2 linked regions of the Paenarthrobacter nicotinovorans genome follow. The protein of the gene in region 1 interacts with the protein of each later gene in a pairwise test. Links are inferred from orthologs where the notes say so. Each region holds a gene or a part of one and is shown in the gene's direction. Other genes may lie near its edges.

Region 1 (7,222 bases):
GCAGGTCAAGGATGCTCTGGATGACGCCTTGCGAAATGTCTTCTCCGACGACATCCGCTGTGCCATCGATGTCGACACCGATCTGGTACCCGTCCATGCCGAGCCGGAACCCGCCGTCGAGCTTTCCGCCGTTCCTGACTTCGCTGAGCCGAAGCCGCAGCCAACCCCGCCGAGCACCTCACATGAGTTCGGCCGCCTGAATCCTAAGTACATCTTCGACACTTTCGTGATCGGTTCCTCGAACCGGTTTGCCCATGCGGCCGCCGTCGCTGTCGCAGAAGCGCCGGCAAAGGCGTACAACCCGCTCTTCATCTACGGCGACTCGGGCCTTGGCAAGACGCACCTGCTGCACGCGATCGGGCACTACGCACGCAGGCTCTACAGCGGCATCCGGGTCCGCTACGTGAACTCGGAAGAATTCACGAACGACTTCATCAACTCCATCCGTGATGACGAGGGCACCAGCTTCAAGACCACGTACCGCAACGTGGATGTCCTCCTGATCGATGACATCCAGTTCCTGGCAGGCAAGGACCGGACGCAGGAAGAGTTCTTCCACACGTTCAACGCGCTGCACAACGCCAACAAGCAGGTTGTCATCACCTCGGACCAGCCACCCAAGATGCTGGCCGGCTTCGAGGACCGCATGACTTCCCGCTTCGAGTGGGGCCTTCTGACGGACATCCAGCCGCCGGAACTCGAAACGCGTATCGCCATCCTCCGCAAAAAGGGATTGAGCGAAGGCCTCTCGGCTCCCGATGACGCCTTGGAGTACATAGCGTCCAAGATCTCCAGCAACATCCGCGAACTTGAAGGCGCACTGATCCGCGTCACGGCTTTCGCCAGCCTGAACCGCCAACCGGTGGATGTCGCCCTCGCAGAGATGGTGCTCAAGGACCTGATTACCGACGACGGCGCCCAGGAGATCACGGCGAAGCAGATCCTTGACCAGACTGCTGACTACTTCAAGCTCAGCATGGAAGAGCTCTGCAGCAAGTCCCGTACCCGCACCCTGGTGACCGCACGCCAGATCGCGATGTACCTCTGCCGCGAACTGACGGATATGTCGCTTCCCAAGATCGGGCAGGAGCTCGGCGGACGTGACCACACCACGGTCATCCACGCCGACCGCAAGATCCGCGAGCTCATGGCCGAGCGTCGTGTGATCTACAACCAGGTCACAGAGCTCACCAACCGCATCAAACAGCAGCAACGCGACTCCTGAAATCCACATCGCGTCCGCCACTACATACCTTATTAACAGGCACATGTGGATAAGCCTGTGGATACTTAAGGGGACAAGCACGGTTAATGGGCTTAAAACCCTTAAGCCGTCTGTGGATCGTTAAAAACCGGCTTTGGAGTTGTCCCCATCCACAACCTGTTTAAAACCCAGTTAACGCACAGTCCATGAACAGGGCTTAACCCCGGATCTGCGCCGCGGGATGGGGTTATCCACAGTTTCCACAGCAGTTATTAACACTACGAATCCCAAAAAATTGAAATCCCTCAAATAACAATCTCGTTCTGCCACCCACCCGACCCTCCGAAGGACATGCCAAGTTCCGGGCCAAGGCCAGCCTGCGGCTGTCCACATAGGACGGGTCGGAGCAATCGGGGATGGGTTAATCGCGGATCTTCCGGCTAAGCTGTCAGCAGCGCTCCCATCCTTGGGTCTTGTTTGTAGTTCGCTGAGTGCGGACCATGCAGGTTCCGATGCCGGACTGCGAAGATTTAGCGGTTTCCAAGCAGGAATCCGCGGCTACTACATGGCAGCAGCAATGAAAGGCGGCACCCCTCCGTGAAGTTCAGAGTCGACCGCGACGTCCTGGCAGAAGCCGTTACGTGGACCGCGCGGTCGTTGTCTCCGCGGCCGCCCGTTCCTGTGCTTTCCGGCCTCCTCCTCAAAGCTGAGGCGGGAACCGTAAGCCTCTCGAGCTTCGACTACGAAACATCGGCGCGCCTGGAAATCCCCGCTGATATAGCCGTCGAGGGCACCATCCTGGTTTCCGGACGCCTCCTGGCAGACATCTGCCGCAGCCTCCCCTCGGCTCCGGTCGAGGTTGAAACAGACGGAAGCAAAGTCACTCTTACCTGCCGTCGAAGCAGCTTCCACCTGGCCACAATGCCTGAGTCTGAGTACCCGGCCCTTCCTGCGCTTCCGGCCATCAGCGGCACCTTGCCCGGCGACGCTTTCGCCCAAGCCGTGTCCCAGGTCATCATCGCTGCGAGCAAGGACGACACCTTGCCGATCCTGACCGGCGTCCGCATGGAGATCGAGGATGACCTCATCACGCTCCTGGCTACGGACCGCTACCGGTTGGCCATGCGGGAAGTGCCGTGGAAGCCAGTAACTCCCGGCATCTCAACCAGCGCACTCGTGAAGTCCAAGACCCTGAACGAAGTCGCCAAAACCTTGGGCGGCAGCGGTGACATCAACCTGGCCCTCGCGGACGACGACAGCCGGCTTATTGGTTTCGAGAGCGGCGGCCGTACCACGACGTCGCTCCTGGTAGACGGCGATTACCCGAAGATCCGCTCACTTTTCCCGGACTCTACCCCGATCCACGCAACAGTCCAGACCCAGGAATTGGTGGAGGCTGTACGTCGCGTTTCCCTCGTTGCAGAGCGCAACACTCCCGTCCGCCTCGCCTTCACGCAGGGCCTGCTGAACCTCGACGCCGGCACCGGCGAAGACGCGCAGGCTTCCGAAGAGCTCGAAGCACAGTTGTCCGGCGATGACATCACCGTGGCCTTCAACCCGCACTACCTCGTTGAAGGTTTGAGCGTCATCGAGACCAAGTACGTTCGCTTCTCCTTCACCACCGCTCCCAAGCCGGCCATGATCACGGCCCAGGCTGAGGCCGACGGCGAAGACCAGGACGACTACCGCTACCTCGTGATGCCGGTCCGCCTTCCCAACTAATCGGCAAAACCCGCCCCGCTTTCGCAGAAAAGAGTTCGCACTGTGCACATCGGATTGATCGGCCTTGGAAAAATGGGTTTCAACATGCGGGAACGCATGCGGAAAGGCGGCATCGAGGTCACAGGCTTCGACCGGAATCCCGAGGTCACCGATGCCGCTTCGGTCGACGAGCTCATTGCCGCCCTTCCTACTCCGCGGCTCGTGTGGGTCATGGTTCCCTCAGGGGAGATCACTGACGCGGTCGTGACGGAACTCGGCGGGAAACTGAGCCCCGGCGATATGGTGATCGACGGCGGAAATTCACGTTTCACCGAAGACCAGAAGCACGCTGCCGCGCTGGCCGAGAAGGGCATCCGCTTCGCTGACTGCGGTGTTTCCGGCGGCGTCTGGGGTCTCCAGAACGGTTACGGCCTCATGGCTGGTGGAGCTGACGAAGACATCGAACTTGCCATGCCGGTCTTCGACGCTCTTCGTCCTGAAGGCGATCGGGCCGACAGCTTCGTCCACGTTGGCGGCGTTGGCGCCGGCCACTACGCCAAGATGGTGCACAACGGTATCGAGTACGGCTTGATGCAGGCCTACGCCGAGGGATATGAACTCCTCGCCGCAAAGGACATCGTCAAGGACCTTCCGGGAACGTTCCGCGCATGGCAAAAGGGAACGGTTGTCCGGTCCTGGCTCCTGGACCTCATGGTGAAGGCACTCGACGAAGATCCGGGGCTGGCCTCCATTGACGACTACGTCGAAGATTCCGGCGAGGGCCGCTGGACCGTGGAAGAAGCCATCGCCAATGCTGTTCCAGCACCGGCCATCACGGCTGCGCTCTTTGCACGCTTTGCTTCGCGCGAAGACAACTCACCGGCCATGAAAATGGTTTCCGCCCTGCGTCACCAGTTCGGCGGACACGCCACCCGTCCGGCCAACTAGGCCGCAGGAGTCCTGCAAACGGCGTGTACCTCGAACATCTTTCGCTGACTGATTTCCGCAGCTACGCACAGGTAGACCTGAAACTGGGTCCCGGTGTCACCGTGCTGGTGGGTTCCAACGGCATCGGCAAGACAAACCTCATGGAAGCCATCGGCTATTTGGCTACCCTGAGCTCGCACCGTGTCAGCACAGACGCGCCATTGCTTCGTTTTGGTTCAGAACGCGCATTGATCCGGGCCCGTTTGGTCCGTGGTGAGCAAGCGACGGTCATCGAGCTTGAAATCAATGCCGGGCGCGCCAACCGGGGACGCATCAACCGGGGAAACCCGGTGCGCGCACGGGACATCCTGGGCATTTGCCACACGGTGCTGTTCGCGCCCGAGGACCTGGCACTGGTGAAGGGGGACCCCTCCAACCGCCGGCGCTTCCTCGATGAACTGCTGGTCAGCCTGGTACCCCGCCATGCTGCCACCCGCAGTGACTACGACCGCGTCCTGAAACAGCGGAACGCCCTGTTGAAATCGGCCCGTGCAGGCAAATTCACTGCGGGTCATGAAGCAACCCTGGATGTGTGGGACCAACACATGGCCAAGGCCGGGGCCGAACTGCTGCACGCCCGGCTGGAGTTGGTGGAGCGGTTGCGTCCGCACCTGAACAGCGCCTACGCCCAACTCACGGATGGTTCCAAGGACGCCGGGGCGGTTTACCGCTCCACCATCCAGGACATCCTGGACGACGACGGCGGTCCGGCCGACTACGGAACGGAACCTTCGCCGTCGGTTGAGGACCTCAGGCTGCTGTCCGTCGACGAACTCACCGAACGCTATGTCCAGGCCTTCGCAGCCTCGCGGAAAAAGGAACTTGAGCGGGGCATCTCGCTTGTTGGCCCGCACCGCGACGAGTTGGAACTCGTTCTGGGACAGGCTCCAGCCAAGGGCTATGCCTCCCACGGCGAAACGTGGTCCATGTGCCTGTCCTTGCGCCTCGCTTCCTACTACGTCATGTTGGACGATGCCCGGACTGGTGGAACTGCGCCGATACTGATTCTGGACGATGTTTTTGCCGAATTGGACGTGCAGAGGCGGCGTAAACTGGCTGCAATAGTGGCCGGCGCCGAACAGGTTCTGGTGACTGCTGCCGTCGATGCCGATATCCCTGAGGAGCTGGCCGGACGGCGCGTAACCGTTGTTCCGGGAGGCATCGATGGCGAAGGATAGTCCCGAAGGACTGCAACCGGGCCGGGATCCGGACGAAATTGATGCTGCCCAGGCGGCGCTGAACCGCATGCGTGAAGCAGCCGCGGCCCGAGGTGAAGTAAGGCTGCGTGCCCCCAGGCCCGGATCTGCTCCCAAACGCAAGGGTCTGCGGGATACCCGGGGTTTTGCGCAGTTTCATGGCAGCGGCCGCGACCCCTTGGGCTTGGGCAATGTTGTGGGAAGGCTTGTGGCAGAACGCGGTTGGACTTCTCCTGTTGCCGTCGGTTCCGTCATGGCCGAATGGGAAACGTTGGTTGGGTCGGACATCTCCGCCCACTGCACCCCGGAGAGTTTCACCGACACCACGCTGCATGTCCGCTGTGACTCAACGGCATGGGCCACGCAATTGCGGTTGCTCAGTACCAGCCTCTTGGAGATGTTCCGGAATGAGCTGGGTGAAGGGGTTGTCACCAGCATCCAGGTACTGGGGCCATCAGCTCCAAGTTGGCGAAAAGGCGGGCGCAGTGTCAACGGCCGCGGCCCCCGGGATACTTACGGCTGAACGGCGTGCAGGGCGTTTCAACGCCCCCGGGTCGTATAGGCACCCATCGGGACCTCCGCAGGGCCATTGCAGATAGGGCCAGCGGCCTCCCATCGGCATATTCAGCTCTGGGCTGCCCCCGTATTTGCAAGGATTCACGGGTTTCCACGATAGAATTGGCGTAGATCACTGAGCGCCGGTGAAACGTCGTCGGATCCCGAATCCACTCCTGTGGCAGTTGGGAACCCCCGTCGTCGGAGTAATCGGCGCAATCAGTCACGTGCCCGTTGGCGGCCGCGGTTCGCCGCGGGCAGCTGCGGGAACGGCCGACATCGAGTACAGAGGAGTCGAAAGCGCCTGTGGCTAACGACAATGCAGAGACCTTGGCAGTAGAGCCCCAAGAGGAGACTGTTCCCACGCCTGATACGCCTGCGGAGGCCCCCAGGGAGTACGGTGCCAGCGACATCACCGTGCTGGAAGGCCTCGAAGCCGTGCGCAAACGCCCCGGTATGTACATCGGTTCAACCGGTCCCCGCGGCCTGCACCACTTGGTCTATGAAGTGGTGGACAACTCTGTTGACGAGGCCCTGGCCGGTTACTGCAGCCATATCGAAGTAACGCTCCGCGCTGACGGCGGAGTGCAGGTGGTCGATGATGGCCGCGGCATTCCCGTGGATATCCACCCCACCGAGGGTAAGCCCACGGTTGAAGTAGTCATGACCATCCTGCACGCCGGCGGCAAGTTCGGCGGTGGAGGGTACGCGGTTTCGGGTGGTCTGCACGGTGTCGGCATTTCGGTTGTGAACGCCCTTTCCCGTCGTGTGGACACGGAAGTGCGCCGCCAGGGCCACGTTTGGCGGATGACCTTCGCCGACGGCGGCAAGCCCCAGGGCGAACTCGTCAAGGGAGAAGAAACCGAGCGTACCGGAACGTCCCAGACGTTCTACCCCGACGGAACGATCTTCGAATCCACTGAGTTCGACTTCGAGACTCTTCGCGCACGTTTCCAGCAGATGGCCTTCCTCAACAAGGGCCTGCGGATCACGTTGACTGACGAGCGTCCGGTCAACCGCGATGGCGATGACGACCTTGACCTGGACGCAGTAGCCACCGAAGGCGAAGTTGCAGCCGAGCACCGCACGGTTGTCTACGAGTACCCGGACGGCTTGCTGGACTACGTCAAGCACCTCAACTCGAACAAGAAGGTCGAGATCGTCCACGAGGACGTCATCGCTTTCGAAACCGAGGACACTGAGCGGCACATCGCCGTCGAGGTTGCCATGCAGTGGACCACCGCTTATTCGGAAAGTGTCCACACGTACGCGAACACGATCAACACCCACGAGGGCGGAACGCACGAAGAAGGCTTCCGTGCCGCTATGACATCGCTGATCAACCGCTATGCGCGCGAGAAGAGCATCATCAAGGAAAAGGAAGACAACCTTACCGGTGATGACATCCGCGAAGGCCTGACTGCGGTGATTTCGGTAAAGCTTGCTGAACCGCAGTTCGAAGGCCAGACCAAGACCAAGCTGGGCAACTCCGAGGTCAAGGGCTTTGTCCAGCGCGTGGTTACTGACCAGCTGGGTGACTGGCTGGAACGGAACCCGGGCCCGGCCCGCGACGTTATCC
Region 2 (6,295 bases), 1.8 Mb from region 1 along the record:
GGTCGTCCGTCCGTTACCCACTACGAGGTCCTGGAAGCCTTCGGTAAGGCGACCCTGGTGGAAGTCCATCTGGAGACCGGACGGACGCACCAGATCCGTGTCCACTTCTCGGCGCTGCGCCACCCGTGTGCCGGAGATCTCACCTATGGCGCCGATCCCCGTCTTGCGGCAACGCTGGGGCTGACCAGGCAGTGGCTGCACGCCCGCCAGCTCGGCTTCACGCACCCCCGCACCGGCGAATGGGTGGAAGTTGCCAGCGATTATCCGGCGGACCTCCAGTACGCCTTGGATCTGTTGGAAACGGGTTCGGCCTGATTCCATTGACCTGAAGTCCGGTGCCGTTGCGGTCCGTTTCCTCCCCGACCCGGGACGGTAGACTGTCGTGGTGACTTCCAGCAATGATTCGTTCGTCCATCTTCACACCCACACCGAATACTCCATGCTGGATGGAGCGGCACGGCTGGGGGAGTTGTTCGACGAAACTGAGCGCCTGGGCATGCCGGCCCTCGCAACCACGGACCATGGCTATTTGTTTGGCGCCTTCGACTTCTGGCGCAAGGCGACGGATAAAGGCATCAAGCCGATCATCGGCGTCGAAGCCTATGTGACCCCGGGAACGGCCCGCGGTGACAAAGAGCGGGTCCGTTGGGGCGATGAGAGCCAGCGCAAGGACGACGTTTCCGGCGGTGGCTCCTACACCCACATGACCCTGCTGAGCTACAACAACGTGGGCATGCGAAACCTGTTCCGGGCCTCGTCGATTGCGTCGTTGGATTCTGTTTTCGGTAAGTGGCCGCGCCTGGACCGTGAACTGCTCAACACCTATTCCGAAGGCCTCATTGCCACCACGGGCTGCCCCTCCGGAGAAGTCCAAACTAAGCTCCGCCTGGGACTCTACCGGGAGGCCGTGGAAGCCGCAGCCGAGTTCCGCGACATCTTCGGCGCGGAAAACTACTTCTGCGAGTTGATGGACCATGGTCTGGACATTGAGCGGCGCGTCACCGGTGACCTGCTCCGCCTGGCCAAGGAGCTCAACCTGCCGTTGGTGGCCACCAACGATCTCCACTACACGCACGAACACGATGCCAAGGCGCACGAAGCCCTGTTGGCCATCCAGTCCGGTTCCACTCTGCTTGAGCCAACCTACGACAACGGCGGGTCCCGCTTCGCCTTCTCCGGCAGTGGCTACTACCTGAAATCACCGCAGGAAATGCGGGAGCTGTTCCGTGACCATCCGGAAGCCTGCGACAACACGCTCCTGATCGCCGAGCGCTGCGAAGTTTCCTTCAATACCGGTGCCAACTACATGCCCCGCTTCCCCTGCCCGCCAGGCGAAGACGAGACCTCGTGGCTGGTGAAGGAAGTCGACGCCGGCCTGAAGTACCGCTACCCCCAGGGCATCCCGGACAAGGTCCGCAAACAAGCCGATTACGAGCTTGGCGTCATCACCTCCATGGGTTTCCCCGGGTACTTCCTCGTGGTGGCCGACTTCATCAACTGGGCCAAGAACAACGGCATCCGGGTGGGTCCCGGACGTGGTTCCGGTGCCGGTTCCATGGTTGCCTACGCCATGCGCATCACCGACCTCGACCCCCTCCAGCACGGTCTGATCTTCGAACGCTTCCTCAACCCGGACCGCGTTTCCATGCCTGACTTCGACGTCGACTTCGATGATCGTCGCCGTTCGGAAGTGATCGACTACGTCACCAAGAAGTACGGCGACGAGCGCGTGGCGATGATCGTGACGTACGGAACCATCAAGACCAAGCAGGCGCTCAAGGACTCCTCCCGCGTGCTGGGCTATCCGTTCAGCATGGGCGAGCAGCTGACCAAGGCCCTGCCGCCGGCCGTCATGGCCAAGGACATTCCCCTCGCGGACATCCAGAATCCGGAGTCCAAGCGCTACAGCGAGGCCGGGGACTTCCGGCAGCTCATTGCCACCGACCCGGAGGCAGCCAAGGTCTTCGAGACGGCGCTGGGCATTGAGGGCCTGAAGCGCCAATGGGGTGTACACGCCGCCGGCGTCATCATGTCCTCGGACCCCATCATCGACGTTATTCCGATCATGCGGCGGTTCCAGGACGGCCAGGTCATCACCCAGTTCGACTACCCCACCTCTGAAGGCCTCGGCCTGATCAAGATGGACTTCCTGGGCCTCCGAAACCTCACGATCATTTCGGACGCCCTGGAAAACATCAAGATGAACCGTGGCGTGGACCTGGATCTCGAAAACCTTGCGCTGGACGACGCCGCGTCGTATGAGCTTCTGGCCCGCGGCGACACCCTGGGCGTGTTCCAGCTAGACGGCGGACCCATGCGGTCGCTGCTCAAGCTCATGAAGCCTGACAACTTCGAAGACATCTCCGCCGTCCTGGCCCTGTACCGGCCGGGTCCCATGGGCGCCAACGCCCACACGGACTATGCCTTGCGCAAGAACGGCATCCAGGAAGTCATTCCCATCCATCCGGAGCTGGAAGAGCCGCTCAAGGAGATCCTTGGTGGCACCTTCGGCCTGATCGTCTACCAAGAGCAAGTCATGGCCGTCGCCCAGAAACTGGCCGGTTACTCGCTTGGCCAGGCAGATATCCTTCGCCGCGCGATGGGTAAGAAGAAGAAATCCGAACTGGACAAGCAGTTCGCCGGGTTCTCCCAAGGCATGCAGGACAACGGCTACTCCATGGCCGCGGTCAAAACGCTCTGGGACATCCTGCTTCCGTTCTCCGACTACGCCTTCAACAAGGCGCACTCGGCCGCGTACGGGGTTATTTCGTACTGGACTGCCTACTTGAAGGCGCACTATGCACCGGAGTACATGGCCGCACTGCTGACCTCGGTGGGTGATGACAAGGACAAGTCCGCGATCTACCTCAATGAGTGCCGGCGCATGGGCATCACGGTGCTTCCGCCGGACGTCAACGAATCGTCGCTGAACTTCACCCCGGTGGGCCAGGACATCCGTTTCGGCATGGGAGCCATCCGCAACGTTGGTGTCAACGTGGTGGACGCGATGGTGTCCACCCGGGCGACGGAGGGAAACTACACGTCCTTCAAGGACTTCCTCCTCAAGGTCCCGGCGGTGGTGTGCAACAAGCGCACCATTGAATCGCTGATCAAGGCGGGCGCCTTCGATTCCCTCGGCCACCATCGCAGGGCGCTGGCGATGATCCACGAAGAAGCCATTGATTCGGTGATCACGCTCAAGCGAAACGAGGCCATTGGCCAGTTCGACCTCTTCGCCGGGTTCGAAGACCAGGAACCGGAAGCTTCGCTGACCACGGAAATTCCCGATCTCCCTGAATGGGAAAAGAAGGACAAACTCTCCTTCGAGCGCGACATGTTGGGACTGTACGTTTCAGACCACCCCCTGCAGGGGCTGGAGGGTGTCCTGAGCCAGCACGCCGAGCAGACCATTGCGTCGATCATCGCCGAGGACGGACCACACGACGGCGCCATTGTCACCATTGCAGGCATGATCACCTCCCTGAGCCGCAGGATCGCCAAGGCCAGCGGCAATGCCTATGCCAGGGCGGAGATCGAGGACCTCGGTGCATCAATGGAGGTCATGTTCTTCGGCCAGGTCTACGGCCCCATTGCTTCTGTGCTGGCCGAAGACCTGATCGTTGTGGTCAAGGGGCGCCTGCAGCGCCGGGATGACGGCGCTGTGACATTGAACTGCATGGAACTATCGGTGCCGGACCTGAGCGAAAGCGTCAACGGTCCCGTCGTGATCACCATTCCCACGTTCAAGGCCACGGAGGCAGTGGTAACGGATCTGCGGGACGTCCTTCGCACCCACCGCGGGAACTCGGAGGTCCGGTTGAAGCTGATGGGTGATACCAAGGTGGAGGTCATGGGATTGCCAGTGCATCTTCGGGTGAATCCCAGTCCGTCGCTCTTTGGAGACCTCAAGGTCCTGCTCGGTCCGGCCTGTCTGGACAACTGACAGCCGGGCCCGCGGTAGTCAGATCTCGTAGTCGAGCGGCGCAGGCTTGCTGTAAGCGCCGCCGTGGTACAGCAGCGGGGTCCCTTCCCCGCCCACTTGGCCGTCGACGACCTCGACCACAACCACTGCGTTGTTCTCAAAAGACAAGCGCATCTGGATCTTGCCGACCAGCCAGCCGCTGACGTCCTTGAGGATGGGAACGTCATGGGGGCCGGGCTCCCAGTGGTCGCCGTCGAACCGGTCGCGGGTCCGTGCGAACCTGTCGGCCAACGCCTGGTTCTCCAGCCCCAGCATATGGACACCGATATATTCCGCGTTCGCGACAGCGGGCCAGGAACTGGAGCTCCTGGCCATGTTGAAGGTGAAACGGGGCGGCTCGGCGGACAGCGATGCCACGGATGTTGCGGTGAAACCAAAGGGTTTGCCGTTGAGGTTGGCCGTAATGATGGCGACTCCGGCAGCGTGCCTGCGGAACATCTCCCTGAAAGTCTGTTCGAAGCCGGATGGTTCGCTTGCCACGGTGGTGTTCTCCTGGGGTGGGCCTATGCTCTCCTCCCAGAGTATTCCTCCCACGCAGCGGTTCCCCTATTTTGCGGAGCCAGCGTGAACCTTTGTTAATGTGAGTGCATGACCGAGCCCAGTGTGAACCTCCAAGCTGCTTCCGAACCGGCTCCGGCCACCGCTTCCCGCCCGGCGCGGGACTTCCTTTGGCTGGTTGTCCCGGCCGCTTCCGGAATCGTTGTGGGGCTGCTCTGGTGGTTGCTGGCTCCGGGCGGCCTCAACCTCGTCTCCGGCAATCCCGAGCTGTCCAATCCTGACAACCCTGAGTCGTGGCTCCCGCGTGACCTGATCCTGGCGGCCTTGATGCTGGTATCGGGATGCGCTGCCGGGCTCATGCTCGATGGCAAGCTCGAGGGTGCCAGCGCCTCCCGGCGTTTGGTGTTGGCGCTACTCGGGGGTGCGGCGGGTGCACTCCTCGCATGGCTGACCGGCTTGCTGGCCGCCCAGCTATGGGGTCCTCCAGCCAACCCGGCCCTTGGCCCTGGTTATGGGTTCACGCTCCGGTCCTATGCTGTCCTCCTGCTGTGGACCGGTGCGACGGCGTTTGTCACCTTCGTCCTGTCTTTATTCGGGGTTCTCTCCAAGAAGCCCGTAAAATAGCGGGGTGACCACTTCCTCCGATACTTCCGCCCCAGCCGCCCTTAACTTCCGGAGCATTGACTTCCGGGGTCGTCGCCTCTCCCTGGCGGAACTCCGCGGAGCTGTTCCCAGGGCGCGCCATCAGACCATGGCGGATGCGGAACAGAAGGTCCAGGACATCATTGCCGCCGTTCGCAGCCGCGGGTTCAGTGCCTTGGCCGAGCTGGCACGCACGTTCGACGGCGTTGAGCAGTCGCATCCAAGGGTTTCCGCGGAGGCCCTGACCCAGGCTCTCGCCGGGCTTGATCCCAACGTCCGGGCCGCCCTTGAAGAGTCAATCAGCAGGGCTCGGCAGTTTGCCGACAGGCAGCGACCCCGCAACGTGGACGTTTCGCTGGGGGACGGTGCAGTCGTCAGCCAGAACTGGATTCCGGTGGGCCGGGTGGGGCTGTACGTTCCCGGGGGACTCGCTCCGTTGGCGTCCTCCGTCATCATGAACGTCGTTCCTGCGGTGGCCGCCGGCGTCGAATCCATCGCCCTGGCCTCACCGCCGCAGAAGGATTTTGGCGGACTTCCGCACCCCACTATTCTCGCGGCCGCCAAGCTTCTGGGCATTGATGAGGTCTACGCCATCGGCGGTGCGCAGGCCATTGTGTCCTTCGCCTACGGGATTCCGGGCTCGGGGGACGAACTGCCCATCGAACCTGTGGACGTCGTGACAGGCCCGGGCAACATCTTCGTGGCCACGGCCAAGCGGCTGGTCAAGGGCGTGGTGGGTATTGACTCGGAGGCCGGCACTACGGAGATCGCCATCCTCGCCGACTCCACTGCCCAAGCCCCGCTTGTGGCGGCCGACCTCATCAGCCAGGCAGAGCACGATCCCAAAGCAGCCTCAGTCCTAGTGACGGATTCGACCGAACTCGCTGACGCCGTCGTGCGTGAGCTGGCGCGTCAGGCGGCGGCAACCAAGCACAGCGCCCGTGTTCTTGAGGCCCTCTCCGGCCCGCAGTCCGGCGTGGTCCTCGTGGATGACCTTGAGCAGGGGATTGCAGTCTGCAACGCCTACGCTGCGGAGCACCTGGAAATCATGACGGCGGATGCCGCAGCGGTAGCCGGACGCATCCACAACGCCGGGGCCATCTTCGTGGGGGATTACAGCCCTGTCAGCCTCGGCGACTACTGCGCCGGATCCAACCACGTCCTGCCCACCAG

Evidence for each region. The genes of interacting proteins can lie anywhere in the genome.
Region 2: the proteins of dnaN (region 1) and dnaE interact in binary tests that used the Escherichia coli proteins (3 or more experiments, as listed by UniProt). The link is inferred for Paenarthrobacter nicotinovorans from one-to-one orthologs.

Annotation. Positions count from the first base shown.
Region 1 is NZ_CP089293.1:195-7,416, forward strand. What follows is about bases 891-3,863. They hold dnaN (DNA polymerase III subunit beta), read left to right. Parts: upstream 891-1,801; coding sequence 1,802-2,926; downstream 2,927-3,863. Other genes in these bases: dnaA (chromosomal replication initiator protein DnaA), read left to right, coding at 891-1,225. In the rest of the region: more of dnaA, read left to right, coding at 1-890; DNA replication/repair protein RecF, read left to right, coding at 3,877-5,070; JMY29_RS00025 (DUF721 domain-containing protein), read left to right, coding at 5,057-5,611; gyrB (DNA topoisomerase (ATP-hydrolyzing) subunit B), read left to right, coding at 5,950-7,222. UniProt on the Escherichia coli protein: Confers DNA tethering and processivity to DNA polymerases and other proteins. Acts as a clamp, forming a ring around DNA (a reaction catalyzed by the clamp-loading complex) which diffuses in an ATP-independent manner freely and bidirectionally along dsDNA.
Region 2 is NZ_CP089293.1:1,754,124-1,760,418, forward strand. What follows is about bases 1-4,143. They hold dnaE (DNA polymerase III subunit alpha), read left to right. Parts: upstream 1-385; coding sequence 386-3,943; downstream 3,944-4,143. Other genes in these bases: JMY29_RS08180 (RluA family pseudouridine synthase), read left to right, coding at 1-315; JMY29_RS08190 (flavin reductase family protein), read right to left, coding at 3,962-4,143. Outside these bases: more of JMY29_RS08190, read right to left, coding at 4,144-4,462; JMY29_RS08195 (hypothetical protein), read left to right, coding at 4,571-5,104; hisD (histidinol dehydrogenase), read left to right, coding at 5,109-6,295. UniProt on the Escherichia coli protein: DNA polymerase III is a complex, multichain enzyme responsible for most of the replicative synthesis in bacteria. This DNA polymerase also exhibits 3' to 5' exonuclease activity. The alpha chain is the DNA polymerase catalytic subunit.